2 regions of the Streptomyces sp. NPDC001508 genome follow, and region 2 is predicted to be linked to the other one. Evidence: riboswitches for the same ligand, from Rfam matches in the RefSeq annotation. Region 2 holds a riboswitch; the other holds the start of a gene.
What was found. Region 2 has a riboswitch for cyclic di-AMP ahead of ABT245_RS44855 (M23 family metallopeptidase). Riboswitches for the same ligand answer to the same signal wherever they lie in the genome.

Region 1: another riboswitch for cyclic di-AMP. It lies ahead of ABT245_RS41030 (transglycosylase family protein); the one in region 2 lies ahead of ABT245_RS44855 (M23 family metallopeptidase).

What each region holds. Positions count from the first base shown of each region.
Region 1 is NZ_JBEPAP010000081.1:13,638-17,347, reverse strand. It holds gene eno (phosphopyruvate hydratase) at 1-387, opposite strand, end outside; gene ABT245_RS41030 (transglycosylase family protein) at 1,133-1,915, opposite strand; cyclic di-AMP (ydaO/yuaA leader) riboswitch at 1,920-2,087, opposite strand; gene ABT245_RS41025 (transglycosylase family protein) at 2,270-3,334, opposite strand; gene ABT245_RS41020 (cytochrome P450 family protein) at 3,479-3,710, opposite strand, start outside.
Region 2 is NZ_JBEPAP010000114.1:5,179-8,888, reverse strand. It holds gene ABT245_RS44870 (helix-turn-helix domain-containing protein) at 1-188, shown strand, start outside; gene ABT245_RS44865 (DUF6126 family protein) at 185-307, shown strand; gene ABT245_RS44860 (tyrosine-protein phosphatase) at 355-1,152, opposite strand; cyclic di-AMP (ydaO/yuaA leader) riboswitch at 1,722-1,879, shown strand; gene ABT245_RS44855 (M23 family metallopeptidase) at 1,884-2,840, shown strand; gene ABT245_RS44850 (SGNH/GDSL hydrolase family protein) at 3,091-3,710, shown strand, end outside.

The DNA of each region.
Region 1 (3,710 bases), on a different contig from region 2:
GTCGCTGGCCTCGGAGGCGGCGTGGGCGACGGCGAGGGAGACGCCCAGGATGGCGTTGGCGCCGAGCGAGCCCTTGTTGTCGGTGGCGTCCAGGTCGAACATGGCCTGATCGATCAGACGCTGCTCGGTGGCGTCGTAGCCGACCAGCTCCGGGCCGATCTGCTCGATGACGGCGAGGACGGCCTTCTCGACGCCCTTGCCCTGGTAGCGGTTGGGGTCACCGTCACGCAGTTCGATGGCCTCGAAGGCGCCGGTGGAGGCGCCGGACGGGACGGCGGCACGACCCGTGCTGCCGTCGTCGAGGCCGACCTCGACCTCGACCGTGGGATTGCCTCGGGAGTCCAGGATTTCCCGGGCTACGACGACGTCGATGGACGGCACGAGCATCTCCTTCTTGGAATGTGACGCTGGAAGTGCGGGGCTGTGCGCCTTGCGACTAGAGCCTAACCGGACCGGGGCCCCCGGCCGGTCGCCGACCGCCCCGTGGACGGGGTGACGACAGGCTGACGGTACACATTGTTTCCAACCGGAACAAAGCGCGGTGCGAAAACCGTGGGCCGCAGCAGACGGAGACGACGCGACGGAAGACCCGGAGAGACAGGGAGAGGACGAGAAGAAGAAGCTGCCGCGGACGACCAGCCGGAGACCGAGGCGCCTCAGACGCGGGACGGGAGGCGGGGGCGGGGCCGGGGGCCGCTGGGGCGGCTGGGGCGCTGGGGCGGCTGGAGCAAGGGGAGCGACGGGGAGGGGACGGCGGGTGAGAGGGCTGCCGGTGAGGGGGCTGCGGGCGAGAGGGCTGCGGGCGAGAGGGCTGCCGGTGAGGGGGCTGCGGGCGAGAGGGCTGCCGGTGAGGGGGCTGCGGGTGAGAGGGCTGCCGGTGAGGGGGCTGCGGGTGAGGGGGCTGCGGGTGAGGGGGCTGCGGTGAGCGTGGGGGGCCGGCAGGTCTCCACGGCCGCCGCCCGCGCCCATGCCGTCCGCCTGGTCACCGCGGTGTGGAAAGGCCCCGCCCCGGCGCGTACGGGGGAAGACGCGCCGGGGCGGGGGGTCCGTGGGGACGGGGGCGGCCCCGGGGCGCCCTCCACGGTGGAGGGCGCCGCTGTGCGGGGGCTGTGGCCGGACTGTCGGCCGGCTGTCACTTCAGGTGCAGCAGCTGACCCGGGTAGATGAGGTCGGCGTTCTCGACGATGTCCTGGTTCAGCCGGAACAGCTTCTGCCAGCCGCCCTTGACGCCGTGCCGCTCGGCGATCGAGCTGAGGGTGTCGCCCTTGACGACCTTGTACTCGCCGTCACCCTTCTTGACCTTCTCGCCGGTCGGGGTGGTGACCGTCTTGTCCGCGGCCGGACGGTCGGCGGAACGGGAGGCGGACTGCCGCTCGGTGGAACGGTCGGTGCCGGCGTTCGAAGAATTCGAAGAACCAGTACCGGCACCGGAACCGGTGTTCGACGAGCCGGCGCCGGAGCCGGCGTTCGACGAGCCGGCGCCCGTGGTGGTGTTCGAGGAGCCGGTGTTGCCGCCGGACGCGGAGCCGCCGCCGTTGTAGGCGGCGCCGGACAGGCCCTTGCCGCAGACCGGCCAGGCACCCTTGCCCTGGCCCGCGAGGACCTTCTCGGCGATCGCTATCTGCTGCGACTTGCTGGCCCTGTCGGCGGTGCCCGCGTACTGCGTGCCGCCGTACGCGGCCCAGGTGGAGGCCGAGAACTGCAGGCCGCCGTAGTAGCCGTTGCCGGTGTTGATGGACCAGTTGCCGCCGGACTCGCACTGGGCGACGGTGTCCCACTCGGAGGCGCTGGCGGCGGAGGCGTTGCCGGCCGCCATCAGCGGGGCGGCGACGGCGGCGCCGGTGACACCGGCGAGCGCCACGACACGGGTGACCTTGGACGACTGACGGTGCTTGCCCTTGCCGAAGAACAGCATGGATGGATCCCCTCACCGACGCCTGCGAGGTGAGCTGTCGGGTTCGGGCCGGTTGAGTTGCCCGGCCACGTCTCCGTGTGGAGGCGTGGCTTCACCCCGAGCCGCTTCGGTCAACCGACCGGCGCGGCACTTACCTTGGGTCCCCCGCTCCTGCCTACGGCGCTTGACGCGACGACTGTTCCCGTACGGCCGCTGGCAGGACTCGGCGTTGCGGCAGCCGGGGCTCGCGGTGGCGAGCGGTCATGACCGTAGGCACGCGATCGCCGGAATTTCAAAGACGATCAGGGCTTCTGAGACTCATCCCACACTTTCAACAAACCGGACATGACGCATGAAACGGGACGTCAGCTCCCGCTACTTTTCGCCCGTTTCGACCCCGACATCCAGGGCCTGACCGGGGGCGATGTGGTTCGGGTCGGCACCGATGGCCTTCTCGTTGACGGCGTAGAGCGCACGCCAGCCGCCGTCCACGTCAAGGGAGTCGGCGATGGAGGCGAGGGTGTCGCCTACGCGGACGGTGTAGGCGTGCCGCCCGGAGGGGTCTGACCCCGGGTCAGCCGTCCCGCTCGCCCCGTTCTCGTCCGCACTGTCGCCCCGGTGGCGACCACCCCCGAGGGATCCGGTGTCGACCAGGCTCCAGGAGCCTCCGCTGCGCCAGGAGTTGTCCGAGTCCGCGGACTCGGGGTCCTCGGTGGGCGAGTCGTCCTTGGGCGAGGCGCCGGGCTCGGACGAGGCCGACCCGCCGGGCTCGGTGGAATCCGTACGACCGTCCGTCACATCGCGGCTCGCGCTCGCGCTCACGCTCGGGCTCGGGCTCGGGCTCGCGCTCGACGAGGGCGAGGTGGACGGCGAGGTCTCCGTGCCGGAAGCCGCGGGGTCGGAGGGCGAGGACGAGTCGGTCGAGCCGGATGATTCAGATACTTCCGGCGAATCGGTGGAATCCAGCGATTTCTGTGTGTCTGACGGGCCGGCGGACTTCGTGGAGCCCGTCGAGCCGGACGAACCGCCGTCCGTGACGCCGGTGTCGACGCCGACGGAGCCCGACTTCGAGGTGAGCCCGGAGAGCAGGGCACAGGTCGCCCACGGGGTGGTGCCCCGGTCGGCGAGGATCTTCTCGGCCACGGCTATCTGCTGCGAACGGCTGGCCTGGTCCGGGGTCGTCGCATACTCAAGACCGCCGTGTCCGTCCCAGTCCTGCTGCGAGATCTGCAGCCCGCCGAAGTATCCGTTGCCGGTGCTGGCACTCCATGAACCGCCGCTCTCGCACTCGGCGACCCGGTCCCAGGTGGTGCCGTCGGCGGCGCTCGCGCCGGTGGCGCCGAGCAGCGGGATGGCGATCGCGGAGCCGGTCACTCCGGCCGCGACGACGAAGGCCGGAGCCTGACGGGGGCGCCGGTGACGACCGTTCCCGGAGAGCATGCGGAAGCCTTTCGCGCGACAGCACTGACCGGCGCGGCGGCCACACCGGGACACCGCACCGATGGGTGAACGTAGCGGCACACGATCACCTGTCACAAGTTCATGCCGCGCAGATCACATGAAGATCACAAACTTGAGGGTCTGTCATCTTCCGTCGGGGCAAGGGGCTCCGGAATCTCCCATTCCGGCCTCTTGCCGGACGGGCGTGAACTCTACGGGCAAAGTACGCAGTCCACGCATGATGAGCCCGCCGCGCCACCGCAGATCGGCAGGTTCCACCGCAAGTCGCAGGTCGGGGAGGCGGGTGAGGAGGGCGGCGAGGGCGGACCTGCCCTCCAGCCGGGCGAGCGGCGCGCCGAGGCAGTAGTGGATGCCG
Region 2 (3,710 bases):
TCGCCCTGCGCCTCGGGGACACCGCCCATGTCCTCGCTCCCGGCGACAGCGCGCACTTCGACTCGCTGACCCCGCACCGCCTCGCCGCCGAGGACCACGGCGGGGTGGAGCTTCTGTTCGTCCACACCCTGCTGCAAAGTCCCACGGCCGCGCTGTGCCTGGGCCCCATCACTGGAGAGCTGCCATGACTGACATGGAGGAGAAGTTCCCGCGCGCCCTGTGGGTCCGGCTGATCATCTACATCGCCGTCGGCCACATCGTGGCGGGCTTCATCTATCTGCTGTTCGAGGTGGGCGCCAAGGGATGAGCGGCGACGGCACGACGGCCGGGTGACGGCCCCGAAGTGAGCGTCCGTCAGTCCAGCAGCCGCTCGCGCAGCCGCTCCCGGGTCGGCGACGCCAGACCCAGCCCCTGCTCCAGATAGGCGTCGACACCGCCCCAGGTCTGCTCGACGGTCTCCAGGGCGGCCGTCAGATACTCGGCGCGCGCGTCGAACAGCGGGCTGATCAGTTCCATGATCTCCGGGGTGTACGCGGTGTCCGCGCCGCCGCTGCGGCGCACCCGGTAGCGGCGGTGCTTGGCGTTCGACTCCAGATAGTCGGCCAGGATCGCCTCGCGCTCCACTCCGAGGGCGAGCAGTGTCACGGCGATGGACAGGCCCGCGCGGTCCTTGCCCGCCGCGCAGTGCATCAGCGCAGGGACGCTGTCCTCGGCCAGCGCGTGCAGCACCCGGGAGTGCTCGGCGGTGCGCTCCGTGATGATCGAGCGGTACGAGACGATCATCCGGTGCTCGGCCTTGCCGTCGCCGAGCAGCTGCCGCAGCTCGCCGACGTCGCCGTCGCGGACCATCGTCCAGAACTCGGCGCCGTCCGCAGGGTCGGTCAGCGGCAGATTGACGTTGCGCACGCCGGGCAGTTCGACGTCCGGCCCCTCCAGCTTCTGGTCGGCGCCGTTGCGGAAGTCGAAGATCGTGTGCAGGCCCAGGGAGGAGAGGAACGCGGCGTCGGACTCGGTCGCATGCGCCAGATGACCGCTGCGGAACAGCACGCCGGGGCGCACCCGCCGGCCGTCCGCGGTCGGCAGTCCGCCCACATCACGGAAGTTGCGCACACCGGCGAGTTCGGGTTCGGTCGACGGGACCTGCTGTGTCACGGAGGCTCCTCGCGGTCACTCCCCGCGACGTGGGTCGTCGACGGGCACGCCGTCGACCATACGACATGGATTTCCCGCGGCAGCGAGTTATCCACAGGCGTTGCCCCACAGGCTCGCCGCACTTGATGATGGTGCGGCGTGAGCGGATCTGGGGGCACTTGTGAGGCTTTATGACGGACATCGCCGAGGACGGTCGTACCCGACCGTGATGCCGTGCTGTGGTGCCACGGGCTGCGCACCGCACTCCGCGACGATCGGGACACCGCGGTCCTTCGGCCGTACCGCGTCTGACTCTTCTGTCTGGATTGCCGGTTATGCGGTGAGGGGCGTGAGGAGCGTCATACCCGTGACGGTGCGTCGTCCGTCATGACCACGTAATGCACGGGCTTCTTGCGGGAATTGGGAAAGCCCGCCACCGCGACATGCACGGACGGTGACCGGGAATTCCCGCGACGGATCACGGGAAACGCGCACCGGGTGAAGCGGCTCCTTGTCCGTTCGCGTCCCGCTCGCTTACGTTCGCCACCAATCCGGACGGACCGCCGAATCCTGCCGCCGCCCGGATCCCCGACACACACTCACCCGTGCCCGGCAGGAGCGGGGGACCCACCAGGCACGACTGCCTGTCCCGGTCTCCGGGACGGCTAGGGGTGAAGCCGCGCCCTGCGCGGCCGGGCAGCTCCAGCCCGAACCCGACAGCTCACCTCGCAGGCGCCGGAGAGGAATTCGCCATGCCCGCGAAGGGTAAGCACCGCCGTCCCAAGTCCCAGCGACTCACCCGCTCCATCGCCGCCGCCGGAACCGGCGGCGCCGCGCTCGCCCTGCCGCTCATCGGCGCCGCCGGGGCACACGCCGCCACCCCCGACTCGGCGCCCCGCGCCGCCGCGCAGCAGTCCGTCCAGTCCGGCACCGTTGAGCAGACGACGGCCGCCGCGCACTCCGGCACCCGGACGTACTCGGTGCGGCAGGGCGACTGGCTCGCCAAGATCGCCGAGGAACAGGGAGTCAGCGGCGGCTGGCAGCGGATCTACCAGGACAACCGTGAGGCCATCGGCGGCAATCCCTCGCTGATCCACCCCGGTCTGAAGCTCACGCTCGGGGAGCGGGCCGGGACGGGGACCGACTCCTCGTCCACCGAGCCGTCCTCCGAGAAGTCCTCGTCCGCCGAGTCCGCCGAGTCCGCCGGGTCCGCGCAGCCGTCGGCGCCTTCTTCGTCCGACACCTCGTCCGACAGCGCTCCGGTCGCCCAGAACACCGGGACCGCCGGCACCACCGACACCGCCGGCTACGGCCTCCCGGTCAACGGCGCCCGGATCGGGACCGCTTACCACACGGCGGGCAGCATGTGGTCCAGCGGTTACCACACCGGTGTCGACTTCGTCGTCCCGACCGGCACCTCGCTCAAGGCGGTCGGCGCGGGCACCGTCGTCTCCGCGGGCTGGGGCGGTGCCTACGGCAACCAGGTGGTCCTCAAGCTCGCCGACGGCTACTACGCGCAGTACGCCCACCTGTCGCGGCTGTCCGTCTCGGCCGGCCAGACCGTGACCCCGGGCCAGCAGATCGGCCTGTCCGGTGCGACCGGCAATGTGACGGGCCCGCACCTGCACTTCGAGATCCGCACCACGGCGAACTACGGCTCGGACGTGGACCCGCTCGCCTACCTCCGCACACACGGCGTCACCGTCTGACGGCAGCGACACCCCCGCACATGGCGTGGGCCGCACCGGAGTCCCGGTGCGGCCCACGCCATGTGCGCCCGGCGGGCGCGGCAATCCTTCGCCCAACACCCCCGCCCTCCGGCCTGTTCCCGCGTTGGGAAACTCTTGGGGAGTGTCTTATCTCACCGTTCGTCAACCCTTTCCTACGATCGCGTAGGTCACATCCGAAGGGGAATCATGGACCGACGTGGCAGACGATTCGAAGAGTGACAACACAGCTGTGATCGGGTCGTACGTGGCGGTGGGAGACAGCTTCACCGAGGGCGTCGGCGACCCCGGCCCCGACGGGGCGTTCGTCGGCTGGGCCGACCGGTTCGCGGTCCTGCTCGCGGACCGCCGCCCCGAGGGCGACTTCCGGTACACCAATCTCGCCGTGCGCGGACGGCTGCTCGACCAGATCGTGGCCGAGCAGATCCCCCAGGCGGTCGAACTCGCGCCGGACCTCGTCTCCTTCTGCGCGGGCGGCAACGACATCCTGCGGCCCGGCACCGACCCGGACGAGGTGGCCGAGCGTTTCGAGCGGGCCGTGGCCCGGCTCACCGCGGTGGCCGGCACCGTCATGGTGACGACCGGCTTCGACACACGCGGCGTGCCCGTGCTCAAGCATCTGCGCGGCAGGATCGCCACCTACAACGGGCACGTCCGGGCCATCGCCGACCGGTACGGCTGCCCCGTGCTCGACCTGTGGTCACTGAAGGCCGTACAGGACCGCAGGGCCTGGGACGACGACCGCCTCCACCTCTCGCCGGAGGGGCACACGCGCGTCGCACTGCGGGCCGGCCAGATGCTCGGCGTCGAGGTCCCGGCCGACCCGGAGCAACCCTGGCCGCCGCTGCCGCC